3 regions of the Kitasatospora sp. NPDC127121 genome follow, and region 1 is predicted to be linked to each of the others. Evidence: riboswitches for the same ligand, from Rfam matches in the RefSeq annotation. Region 1 holds a riboswitch; each other region holds the start of a gene.

Region 1 (4,203 bases):
GGCGCGCCCCCGCGTCCGCCTGTTGCACGGGAAGTCGGCGGGTCCGACTTCCCGTGCACGCCTCACCCGGTGTGGTGGTGGTTCCGCCGTCGTGGGAGGCCGGGCGGGTCGTGCCGCGGTCGGTGCGGTGGCCGGCGTCTCAGGGGGTGGGCCAGGTGCGGAGGCCGGTGGTGAGGAGGGTGATGAGGCGGCTCTGGGTGGTGGCCAGGTCTTCGGCGAGCTGGAAGCCGCCGCCGATGGAGAGGGAGGCGAAGCCGTGGGCGACGGAGCGGACGGTGCGGGCGGCGTGGATCGCCTCCGCGCCGTCGAGGCCGTACTCCCGCAGGACGGCGATGATCACCCCGACGAGCCGGCCGGCCGCGCGGGTGAGGTCGTCGTCCGGCTGCGGGGCCTGGGGGAGGGCGTTGTAGCGGTGCGGGTGCTCGGTGGCGTACGCGTGGTAGGCGCGCAGCACGGTGGCGACGGCGTCGTCCCCGCTGCGGCCGACGGCGGCCTCGGCGAGCCGGTCGGCGAGTTCCTCGGTGACCCGGACGGCGATGAGCCGCCGCAGTTCGGTGAGGCCGCCGCTGACGTGCTTGTACAGCGACGGGGTGGCGACCCCGGCCCGGGCGGCGACGGCGGCCAGGGTGAGGGCGTCGGCGCCCTGCTCGTCGATGAGGGCGAGGGCGTGGTCGACGACCTGCTCGGGGGTGAGTCCTACTCGGGGCATGGTGTGGGCTCTCCGTCGGTGGAAGGCGTACGTGGCGGGGCGGGGCGGGGCGGGGCGTGGTGTGGCGGGGCGTGTGGGCGGGCGGGGCTGACGTGGGCGGACGGGGTGGGCGGGGCTCAGGCGAGTTCGGCGAGGAAGGGCAGCAGGGCGCCGGCGGTGGCCTGCGGGTTGTCGGCCATCGGGTAGTGCCCGGATCCGTCGATCATGACCTTCCGCGCGTTGAGCGCGGCGGCCTGCCGGTCGGCGACGGCCTCCGGCTTGGGGAAGTCGGGGTCCTTGCTGCCCATGATGACGAGCGAGGGGCAGCGGACGGCCGCGGTCCAGCCGACGGGCGCGGAGTCCCCGCCGACGTGTCCGCGGGTGGCGGTCTTGCGGCCGGGGGTGCGCATGGCGGCGACGAGTCCGGCCACGTACGTGTCGAAGTCGGCGGGCTTGGCGCCCGGGTAGGCCAGCTTGCGGTGGTAGAGGCCCCAGAAGGCGGGCGAGTGGACGGTCAGGGCGCCCATGGCGCGGAGGGCGCCGCGCATGAGGGCGCCGGGCGGGGTGTTCTCGACGAAGGCGTCGATCAGGGCGATGCCGGCGACCCGCTCCGGGGCGTCGCCGGCGGCCTTGACGACCGTCGCGCCGGTGTAGGAGTTGCCGACCAGGACGGCGCGGTCGATGCCGAGGTGGTCGAGTAGGGCGAGGACGTCGGTGGCGATGGCGGCGGGGGAGTAGTCGTCCCAGATGATCGAGGATTCGCCGAAGCCGCGCAGGTCCATGGTGATGACCCGGCGGCCGGCGGCGGCCAGCAGCGGGTGGAGGTGCCGGTAGGCGGCGCGGGTGTCGAGCATTCCGGGGAGCAGCACGACGGGGGCGCCGTCGCCCTGCCGGGTGTCGTCGTAGGCGAGGCGGCCGCCGGTGACGTCGAGGTACTGGGTGGTGGGGGCGTTGGTGGCGTTCATGGTGGGCCTCCGGGGGCTGCCGGTGCGGGGCTTCGGCGTGCTGCCGATAGCCATAAAGCTAAGGCTAATAGCCTTAGCCGTCAAGCCTTCGCACCCTGTGGAGCGGGGGAGGTCGGCGGTGAGTGCCTGAATGAAGGGCCGTCCGTTGACGTCCGATCACGTGAGGTGGCGTCAATGGTGTTCAAGCGTGCCCAAGGGGCTCAAGGGGGACAAAACGCCCTTCGCGTCCCAGAGTGCCCCGTCCGTCTCCGGTCGTCCCGGGCGAACGGCTTGGAATCAGGGCCTCCTAGGATTAACGTTTGATAACGCAGCGCGGTCCTCAACGCCGTACCCAGACGGCACCGTGCGCCGTCGCCTAATCCCGCCGACCGGCCTCCGGGCAGGTCAGGGAGCCGGGGAACCACGTTCCTTGGGGTGAATCGGCGGGGCTCCGGCCCGGCCGTAGGAGACCTTCCTGCTCCGAACCCGTCAGCTAACCCGGTAGGCGCGAAGGAAGGAAAGGAGCGCGCCTCCGTGGCGTCGACGCACACCCCGGCACACCCGGCCGGCCTCGCAGCAGGTACCCGGCTCCTCGACCACCCCGGCCCGGACGGCCCCGAGTACGCGGGCCCGGACGCCGAGACCAACCGGCACCGGATGCCGCGTCAGGTCCGTGGGACCTCCCCGTTGCTCGGCGTCACCGCCGTCGCCGCCACCCTGGGCGCCACCGGCTTCGCCTCCGCCACCCCGGCCGCCGCCCCCGCCATCGAGACCCCGGACGAAACCCCGGTCGCCCTCTCCGCCGACCCCGGCCTCGCGCTCGCCGCCCGCATCCAGCTGCAGGCCGACAGCCAGCGCACCGCCGCCGAGGAGGACGCCCGCGTCCAGGCCGCGAAGGAGGCGGAGGCCAAGGCCGCCGCGAAGGAGGCCGAGGCCAAGCGGGCCGCCGAGGAGGCCGAGCGGGCCAAGGCCGCCGCCCTCACCCTGCCGGTGCGCGACTACCACCTCACCGCCCACTACGGCCAGAGCGCCCGCTACTGGGCCCACCTGCACACCGGCCTGGACTTCGCCGCCGACACCGGCACCCCCGTCTACGCGGTCGGCCAGGGCACCATCACCTCGGCCGGCTGGTCCGGCTCGTACGGCTACCGGATCGTCGAGACCCTGCCCGACGGCACCGAGATCTGGTACTGCCACCTCTCCTCGATCATCAAGGGCTCCGGCAAGGTCGGCTCCGGCCAGCAGATCGGCAAGGTCGGCGCCACCGGCAACGTCACCGGCGCGCACCTGCACGTGGAGGTCCGCCCCGGTGGCGGCGCCCCCGTCGACCCGGAGACCTGGTTCCAGCAGCGCGGCCTCAACCCCTGACGCACCCGCGAAGCCCCGGCCGCCGGAACCGAAAGGCACCGGCGGCCGGGGCTTCGCCGCGTCACTCCTGCGCCTGGTCCGCCGCCGGGTCTTCCTGGTCCGCCGGGTCTTCCTGGTCCGCCGGGTCGGCCGGCCCCGCCGGGTGCGGGTCGGGCTCTTCCTGCGCCGGCCCCGCCAGCTCCTTCAGGCGGGCGTCGAACTCCTCTTGCGCCAGCCCCGCCAGATACGCGTCGATCTCCTCCTGCCCCGGCTCCGGCGCGAGGTCCGGGAACTCCTCCACCAGCAGTCGCGGCAGCCCGGGCACCGTCCACTCCCCGTACAGGTCGAGCGCGGCCTCCACCGCCGCCTCCTCGAACGCCCCGAAGTCCCCGGCCAGTTCGTCCGGCATCGGCCGCCCCAGCGCGGTCAGCTCGGTCAGGTTGCGGTAGCTGCGCCGCATCAGGCCCTGCTCCAGCAGCCGGCGCGCGCCGTCGGTGGCCATGCCGACCGAGATCACCCGGGTCGGGCTCCAGCCCTGCTCGTCCACCTCGTCCAGCCAGCCGGTCTGCGCCAGTGCGGCGAACCTGGCCAGCCGCTCCTCCTGCGCCAGCTCCCGGAAGCCGGTCAGCCACTCCCGCACCGCCTCCGGATCCGTGACGTCCGCCCCGTACGCGTGCAGCAGCAGCGCGTACAGCCGGGGCCAGGTCACCAGGTCGGCGCGGCGCAGCAGCCCGGCCGCGACCTCGCCCTGCCACTCGGCCTCGGCGTGCAGCCGCTCCTGGCGCTTGGCGTTGAGCCGCTTGGCGGCCCGCTGGTGGTCGGTCAGCAGCCGGACGGCGGCGCCGTACGCGAACGGGTCCGCCTCCGGTTCGGGTTGGACGTACAGGTAGAGCCGTTCGTACAGCAGGTGCTCCACCGCGTTCGAGGTCAGTTCGGGCCAGCCGTCGTGCATCCTGCCCTCGCCCAGCTCCAGCAGGGCCAGCACCGCGCGCAGCGGCGCTTCGGCCACCGGGGTGCGGTCCTCTTCCGCCGCCCAGGCGAGCAGGTCGGCGGCCCTGGTGCGCGGGGCGAGCCGCAGGTCTTCGTCGTTCATAGCTCGAACGGTAACCGCTGGCCGGGAGTAGGGTCGGCTGCCATGGTCCCCGTACGACTCACCGGCCCCCGGCTGGCCATCCGCGAGTATCACCACACCCCCGGCGACGTGGACGCGCTGCACGGGCTGTT
Region 2 (4,203 bases), on a different contig from region 1:
TGGCCGAGGCCGGGGAGGAGGCCGAGCGGGCCGGCGCCGAGGGCGCGGCCGCCGAGGCCACCCGGCTGGTGGAGAAGCTGCAGGCGGAGCTCGCCGAGCTGCGGTCCGCCGCCCGGGCGGACCTGGAGCGGCAGCGTGCGGAGTCCGAGGACGTCCGCCGGGAGGCCGAGTCGCTGCGGAAGAAGGTGCGCTCGCTGGAGAGCGACACCCGCCGGGCGCAGGCCGAGACCAGGCGGCTGACCGCCGAGCTGGAGGCCGCGAGGGCGCAGGCGGCCGTCGAGCGCGGCGCCGCGGAGTCCGAGGCGCGGCGGCTGCGGCACCGGGTCGGCGAGCTGGAGACGGCGGCCGAGCAGGGCCGCCGGTCGGCCCGCGAGGGCCGCAGCGTCGAGGACATGCGGCTGCGGCTGCTGCTGGACACGGTGCTGCAGTCGGCGCAGGGGCTCCAGCGGGAGCTGGCGCTGCCGGTCTCCCAGATCCGGCCGGGGGACCTGGTGGAGGCGGTGGTGCCGGGGGCGGCCTCGCCGCACGACGTGGCCCGGCGCGGTCTGGCCGACGACGATCCGGCGCTGCTGGACCAGCTGCTGGCGATCCCGCAGGTGCACCTGGTGGTGGACGGCTACAACGTGACCAAGACGGGCTATCCGACGCTTCCGCTGGAGCAGCAGCGGATCCGGCTGCTGGGCGGGCTGGCGATGCTGGCCCAGCGCACGCAGGCGGAGGTCACCTGCGTGTTCGACGGGCAGGACCTGGACGTTCCGGTGATCATGGCGCCACCGCGGGGGGTGCGGGTGCGGTTCAGCCGGACCGGCGAGACCGCGGACGAGCTGATCCGCCGTCTGGTGCGGGCCGAGCCGCAGGGGCGTCCGGTGGTGGTGGTGTCCACCGACCGGGAGGTCGCGGAGGGCGTGCGGAAGGCGGGCGCGCGCCCCGTGGCCTCCGTTCTGCTGCTGAACCGGCTGGCGCGGCCCTGACGGCTGCCGCGACGGAATGACGCCTGGTCAGCGCCCGGTTTGCGGCGGTGTGCACATCCGGTGAAGCCTGCGGGGGAAGTGGAGTTCACGCCTTCGGGGGAGTGGCAAAACCCGTGGATCTTCCCTAGGGTGTGGCGTCAAACCTATTTTCCGGATTCTCACCTGATCGGGTGAGGCCGATGGAAGAAGGAGCAATTCCCTTGGCCTCCCACCGCCGTCCCAAGCAGCCGAGCCGTGCCCGGGTCTCCGTGCTCACCGCTGCCGCGGCGACCGCGGTCGCCCTCTCCGCGCAGGTCGCCGCGCACGCCGCGCCCCAGCCCAGCAAGAGCGACGTCAAGGCGCAGATCGACCAGCTCCAGCAGGACCAGGAGCAGGCGGCGGAGAAGTACAACGGCGCCAAGGAGCGGGCCGACCAGCTCCGCAAGCAGTCCGACCAACTGCAGGACAAGGTGGCCCGCAGCCAGGACGAGATGACCCAGCTCCAGACCGGCCTGGCCGGCGTGGCGGGCGAGCAGTACCGCACCGGCGGCATCGACCCGTCCGTCCAGCTGATGCTCTCCTCGGACCCGTCCGGCTACCTGGAGAAGGCGTCCAGCGCCCAGCAGGCCAGCGCCAGCGAGTCCGAGGCGCTCAAGGGGCTGCTGGACCAGCAGCGCCGGCTGGACCAGGAGAAGTCCGAGGCCGCCGCCGTCCTGGCCTCGCTCGACTCCACCACCAAGGACCTGAACCAGGCCAAGACGGACGTCAACCAGAAGCTCAAGGCCGCGCAGGACCTGCTGAACTCGCTCAGCGCCTCCGACCGCGCCGCGCTGCGGGCCCAGCAGCAGCAGGACGACCGCGCCTCGCGCGGCAGCGACCGCGCCGACCTCGGCAGCCTCCCGCAGGCCGGCGGCTACGCGGGCGTGGCCGTCGCCAAGGCGATGAGCAAGCAGGGCTCGCCGTACGTGTGGGGTGCCACCGGCTCGACCACCTTCGACTGCTCGGGCCTGATGGTCTGGGCGTACGGTCAGGCCGGCGTCTCGCTGCCGCGTACCTCGCAGGAGCAGGGCAACGTCGGCACCAAGGTCACGCTGGACCAGGCCCAGCCGGGCGACCTGGTCATCTACGGCCCCGACCGGCACCACGTCGGGATGTACATCGGCAACGGCATGGTGGTGCACGCGCCGCACACCGGCGACGTGGTGAGGGTGATGAAGGTCGACGCGATGCCGATCAACACGATCCGCCGGGTCTGACGGCCCGACACGCCCGAAGGGCCCCGTCCGGGCCTGTGATCCACGCCACCCCCCGACCGGGGGTGGCGTTCGGGTTTTGTCCGCCGCGCGAGTCCCCGGTGAAGACTGATCAGCTTTGCGTACGACGGTGATCACTATGTGTCATATTCACAAAAGAACTTTGGTCTTCTTCCGTCTTTTTTCTGACAAGGATTTGAACGGATCACGGTTCAGTTACTAGGGTCGTGCCCCGAACCACCGCACTCCCGATCGCCCAGCCAGGGTGACGGCGGTGGTTTCCGTCGAGTTCGTGACGCAGCGGGGCGGGCCCAGTGCCTGCCCGACGGGGAGCCCAGCAGTCGGGGGTGCTGTCGAACGGAGCCGGGGAACCACGTTCCTCCGGGGTGAATCGGCGCCAGGTCGGCCGGTGGAACGGCCGTGAGGCGTCGTAGGGCACGCTTCCGGCCCGAACCCGTCAGCTCACCCGGTAGACGGCGTAGGAAGAAGGAGTCCGCCTTCGTGGCGTCCCATCGTCGTCCCAAGCCCGCTAGTCGCACCCGGGTCTCGATCATGACCGGCTTCGCCGCCGCGGCCGTCGCGCTGTCCGCGCAGTCCGGCGCCCACGCCGACCCGCAGCCGACCAAGGACCAGGTCAAGGAGCAGGTCGACCAGCTCAACGAGCAGGCCGAGGTCGCGACCGAGAAGCTCAACGCCGCCCAGGAGAAGCAGCAGCAGCTGCAGAAGCAGGTCACCGACCTCCAGGACCAGGTGGCGCGGCAGCAGGGGCAGGTGACCGACCTTCAGGGCGGCCTGGCCGAGATCGCCGGCGAGCAGTACCGCAACGGCGGCATATCGCAGACCGTCCAGCTGATGTTCTCCGCCAGCCCGGACACCTTCCTGAGCCAGGCCGACACGCTGAACCAGGCCGGCGGCACCCAGAAGGGCCAGCTCAAGCAGCTCCAGGACGAGCAGCGCAAGCTCGACCAGGTGCGCTCCGAGGCCCAGGGCAAGCTCGCCGAGATGGAGACCACCACCCAGCAGCTGAAGAGCGCCAAGGACGAGGTCCAGGGCAAGCTCAAGGCCGCGCAGGACCTCTTCAACACCCTGTCCGAGCAGGAGCGCCAGGCGATCCGCGCGGCCGAGGAGAAGGCCGCCGCCGAGGCCAAGGCGAAGGCCGACGCCGCCGCGAAGGCCGCCCAGCAGCAGGCGGCGGCCCAGCAGGCCGCCGACCGCTCCTCCCGCGACAACAGCCGCACCGACCTGAGCGCGTCGCAGGCCCCCGCCGCGCCGGTCACCAAGCCGAGCGCCGGCAGCTCGCGCGGCGCCGCGGCGCTGTCCATCGCCGCCTCCAAGATCGGCAGCCCGTACGTCTACGGCGCCTCCGGCCCCGGCTCCTTCGACTGCTCGGGCCTGATGGTCTGGGCGTTCAACCAGGTCGACGTGGCGCTGCCGCGCACCTCGCAGGAGCAGGCCCACGCCGGTACCCGGATCGGCACCGACCTCTCCCAGGCCCAGCCCGGCGACCTGCTGATCTTCTACGGGGACGCCCACCACGTCGGCATCTACGCCGGCAACGGCCAGGTGCTGCACGCGCCCAAGCCCGGCGCGTCGGTCCGCTACGAGGCGGTCGGCAACATGCCGCTGACCTCCATCGTGCGGGTCTGATCCCCGCGCAGGCCCTCCCAGGCCCGGCCTTCCACCACGGAAGGCCGGGCCTGCGGCTTTTCCGGCGCCTCGGACTGATGTCCGATTACGGGTCAAATATTCGGGTTGGCAGGGGTTTGGACTCGGTTGCCCGGACTCGCTAACGTCTGCCACCGGACTCCGCTTCCAGGGCCGCCCGCGTTGGTGCGGCGGCGGGGCCCCACCGCCGGATCGGAGCCGCTGCCGCCATGCCCGTGCACCGTCGTCCCCAACTGCTCGCCCGTGCGCTGGTGCTGACCGCGGCCGCCACCACCGCCCTGGGCGTGACGGCGGGCGGCAGCGCCCAGGCCGCCCCCGCCGTGCCGGACACGCCC
Region 3 (4,203 bases), on a different contig from region 1:
GTTGACGATCCGGCCCCGCCGGTCGGGGTCGCCGGAGGCGGTGCGGCCCCGACCCACCGGATACGGTCGACGCATGCCAGTGCAGCCCGACCCCGCCGCCCCGCAGCTCTTCACCTGGGAGTTCGCCACCGATCCGTACCCCGCCTACGCCTGGTTGCGCGAGCACGCCCCGGTGCACCGCACGACGCTGCCGAGCGGGGTGGAGGCCTGGTTGGTGACCCGCTACGCGGACGCGCGGCAGGCGCTGGCGGACAGCAGGCTGTCGAAGAACCCGGCGCACCACAGCGAGCAGGCGCACCGCACCGGGCGGGTGGGAATTCCGGGGGAGCGCCAGGCGGACTTGATGACGCATCTGCTGAACATCGACCCGCCGGACCACACCCGGCTGCGCCGGCTGGTGTCGAAGGCGTTCACGCCGCGCCGGGTGGCGGAGTTCGAGCCGCGGGTGCAGCAACTCACGGACCGGCTGATCGACGGCTTCGCGCAGCGCGGTTCGGCGGACCTGATCCACGAGTTCGCGTTCCCGCTCCCCATCTACGCGATCTGCGACCTGCTGGGCGTCCCGGCCGAGGACCAGGACGACTTCCGGGACTGGGCCGGGATGATGATCCGGCACGGCGGCGGCCAACGCGGCGGCGTGGGGCGGGCGGTGAAGCGGATGCGGGCGTACCTGCTGGAGCTGATCCACCGCAAGCGGGCGGATCCGGGCGAGGACCTGATCTCGGGCCTGATCCGGGCGAGCGACCACGGCGAGCACCTGAACGAGAACGAGGCCGCCGCGATGGCGTTCATCCTCCTGTTCGCGGGGTTCGAGACGACCGTCAACCTGATCGGCAACGGCACGTACGCGCTGCTGCGCAACCCGGAGCAGCGCAGGCTGCTGCAGGAGTCGGTGGTGCGCGGCGAGACGGCGCTGCTGGACACCGGGATCGAGGAACTCCTGCGCTACGACGGGCCGGTGGAGATGGCGACGTGGCGCTTCGCGACGCGGCCGCTGTCGATCGGCGGGGTGGACATCCCGGTGGGCGATCCGGTGCTGGTGGTGCTGGCCGCGGCGGATCGCGATCCGGCCAGGTTCGCGGACGAGAACACCCTGGACCTGGCCCGCACGGACAATCCGCACCTGGGTTTCGGCCACGGGATCCACTACTGCATCGGCGCTCCGCTGGCCCGCCTGGAGGGGCGGAGCGCACTGACCACGCTGCTTTCCCGGCTGCCGGACCTGCGGCTCGCGGAAAACCCGGAGAACCTGCGCTGGCGGGGCGGCCTGATCATGCGTGGCCTGCGGGAACTCCCGGTCGAATTCACTCCGGAGGACCGCTCTCCGCACGCGCCGGTCACGCCGGCCGACGCTCCGACACGCTGACGGCACGTCTCCAGCTCGTCGTGGAGCCAGGTCTGAACCCGCATTAATCCGGACATACCGCCGCCGTTGGTAGGCGATTGACCACGCGCCGTAATTTGTGTGTGATATCGGTGATATGAGCTTGTTATTGGTCTGATGATCTGTCTACTCTCCCTGGAGTTCGCAGCTGCGGACCTCGTGCGCGGAACGCCGAATCCTGCCCGCCGCGTCACGGGAAACCGACCAGACCCTGGGCAGGGGCGGGGGAACCAGGTTTGTTGCCGTTCCCCAACGGCTTGGGGTGAAGCCGCCCGAGCGGAATCGTTTCCGCTTTCGGCGGCCGGGCCACCTCCCGGTCCGAACCCGACAGCTCACCTCGCAGGCGTGCGGAGAGGGACCTCGTCATGCTGTTCGTTGGAACTGGCCGCCACCGTCGTCGCACCCAGACCGAGAAGGCCATCGCCGTCGCCGGTGTGGCCGGCGTCGGACTCGCGATGCCGCTCCTCACCGCCACCGGCGCCTCCGCCGCCCCGGCCTCCACCTGGGACGCCGTCGCCCAGTGCGAGAGCGGCGGCAACTGGAGCATCAACACCGGCAACGGCTTCTCCGGCGGCCTGCAGTTCACGTCCAGCACCTGGAAGGCGTACGGCGGCACCTCCTACGCCCCGCAGGCCAACCAGGCCAGCAAGGCACAGCAGATCTCGGTCGCCGAGAAGGTGCTGGCCTCGCAGGGCCCGGGCGCCTGGCCCGTCTGCTCCCAGAAGGCCGGTCTGAGCAAGGGCGGCGCCCCGGCCTCCGTGGACACCTCCACGGATGCCAAGCCCGCCAAGCAGCCCGCCGCCAAGCCGACCCAGCAGGCGCAGACCCCGAAGCCCGCCCAGCAGCCGGTCCAGCAGGCCGCCCCGAAGCCGGCCGCCCAGCAGCCCGTCCAGCAGGCCCCGCAGCAGACGCAGCCGCAGACCCAGGGCTTCTCCGGCAAGGCCGGCTGGGACGCCGACGCGAAGGTGTACTGGTACCAGAACAACGGCGCCTGGTACTGGACCAGCCACCAGAGCGTCTACCAGCAGTACGCGGGCCAGCCCGCCGCCCAGCCGCAGTACGCGCCCCGCGCCGTGCAGCCCGCACAGTCCGCCCCGGCCGCGCAGCCCGCCGCCGCGCAGGGCGGTCACGACTACACCGTCCGGGCCGGCGACACGCTGTCGACGATCGCCGCCGCCCAGGGCGTGTCCGGCGGCTGGCAGTCGGTGTACGACGGCAACCGCGGCACCGTCGGCGGCAACCCCAACCTGATCATGCCCGGCCAGGTGCTGCACCTCGGCTGAGCGGCCCGGGCCCTGAGCGGCCCGCGCCCTGCGGGCGAAGGGGGACGGGCGCCGTCCCCCTTCGCCCGCATTCCCCCGTATTCGCCCGCTTCGATCGGGCAAGCAGGTGAACTACTGGTGGGTAGCCGGGCCACACGCTGAGACGGGACCGAGGCCAGCGCGGCCCCGGGGGCCGGGGCGGTTAGGCTCTGGTCGTAACGACTCCGCAATCGTCCCGCCGGCAGCACCCAACGTCAGCCGGACCCTGCTTCCGCAAGGAGATGCCTCGTGCCGTCCATCGATGTCGTCGTAGCCCGTGAGATTCTCGACTCGCGTGGCAACCCCACGGTCGAGGTCGAGGTCGGCCTCGACGACGGCAGCACCGGTCGTGCCGCTGTCCCGTCGGGTGCCTCCACCGGCGCCTTCGAGGCGCTGGAGCTGCGCGACGGTGACAAGAACCGCTACTTCGGCAAGGGCGTGGAGAAGGCCGTCCTGGCCGTCATCGAGCAGATCGGCCCGGAGCTCGTCGGCTACGACGCCACCGAGCAGCGCCTGATCGACCAGGCCATGCTCGACCTGGACGCCACCCCGGACAAGTCCTCGCTCGGCGCCAACGCGATCCTGGGCGTCTCGCTGGCCGTGGCGCACGCCGCCTCCGAGGCCAGCGACCTGCCGCTGTTCCGCTACCTGGGCGGCCCGAACGCGCACGTGCTGCCCGTTCCGATGATGAACATCCTCAACGGCGGTTCGCACGCGGACTCCAACGTCGACATCCAGGAGTTCATGATCGCCCCGATCGGCGCGGAGTCCTTCTCCGAGGCCGTCCGCTGGGGCGTCGAGGTCTACCACACCCTCAAGGGCGTGCTGAAGGAGCGCGGCCTGTCCACCGGCCTCGGCGACGAGGGCGGCTTCGCGCCGAACCTGGACAGCAACCGCGAGGCCCTGGACCTCATCACCGAGGCCATCCAGAAGGCCGGCTACGTGCCCGGCCGCGACATCGCGCTCGCCCTGGACGTCGCCGCGTCCGAGTTCTACGAGGACGGCGCCTACCAGTTCGAGGGCAAGGCCATCTCCGCCGCCGAGCTCATCGAGTACTACGCCGAGCTGGTCGACTCCTACCCGCTGGTCTCCATCGAGGACCCGCTGGACGAGTCGGACTGGGACGGCTGGAAGGCCATGACCGTCAAGCTGGGCGACAAGGTCCAGCTGGTCGGCGACGACCTGTTCGTCACCAACCCGGCCCGCCTGGCCAGGGGCATCGAGACCGGCACCGCCAACGCGCTGCTGGTGAAGGTGAACCAGATCGGCTCGCTGACCGAGACCCTGGACGCCGTCGAGCTGGCCCAGCGCAACGGCTACCGCTGCATGATGTCGCACCGCTCCGGCGAGACCGAGGACGTCACCATCGCCGACCTGGCCGTCGCCACCAACTGCGGCCAGATCAAGACCGGCGCCCCGGCCCGCTCCGAGCGCGTCGCCAAGTACAACCAGCTGCTGCGCATCGAGGAGATCCTCGACGACGCCGCCGAGTACGCCGGCCGCGGCGCCTTCCCGCGC

The links. A riboswitch is a leader RNA that binds a small molecule or an ion and turns the genes downstream of it on or off. The one in region 1 is predicted to bind cyclic di-AMP.
Region 2: another riboswitch for cyclic di-AMP. It lies ahead of ACFVHI_RS07100 (NlpC/P60 family protein); the one in region 1 lies ahead of ACFVHI_RS04015 (M23 family metallopeptidase).
Region 3: another riboswitch for cyclic di-AMP. It lies ahead of ACFVHI_RS34540 (transglycosylase family protein); the one in region 1 lies ahead of ACFVHI_RS04015 (M23 family metallopeptidase).

Annotation. Positions count from the first base shown of each region.
Region 1 is NZ_JBHXTQ010000003.1:171,161-175,363, forward strand. It holds gene ACFVHI_RS04005 (TetR/AcrR family transcriptional regulator) at 140-709, opposite strand; gene ACFVHI_RS04010 (alpha/beta fold hydrolase) at 826-1,707, opposite strand; cyclic di-AMP (ydaO/yuaA leader) riboswitch at 1,996-2,154, shown strand; gene ACFVHI_RS04015 (M23 family metallopeptidase) at 2,167-3,000, shown strand; gene ACFVHI_RS04020 (hypothetical protein) at 3,062-4,072, opposite strand; gene ACFVHI_RS04025 (GNAT family N-acetyltransferase) at 4,115-4,203, shown strand, end outside.
Region 2 is NZ_JBHXTQ010000008.1:36,841-41,043, reverse strand. It holds gene ACFVHI_RS07110 (NYN domain-containing protein) at 1-971, shown strand, start outside; gene ACFVHI_RS07105 (NlpC/P60 family protein) at 1,172-2,206, shown strand; cyclic di-AMP (ydaO/yuaA leader) riboswitch at 2,545-2,694, shown strand; gene ACFVHI_RS07100 (NlpC/P60 family protein) at 2,705-3,850, shown strand; gene ACFVHI_RS07095 (C40 family peptidase) at 4,078-4,203, shown strand, end outside.
Region 3 is NZ_JBHXTQ010000113.1:7,009-11,211, reverse strand. It holds gene ACFVHI_RS34545 (cytochrome P450) at 74-1,366, shown strand; cyclic di-AMP (ydaO/yuaA leader) riboswitch at 1,577-1,744, shown strand; gene ACFVHI_RS34540 (transglycosylase family protein) at 1,750-2,667, shown strand; gene eno (phosphopyruvate hydratase) at 2,935-4,203, shown strand, end outside.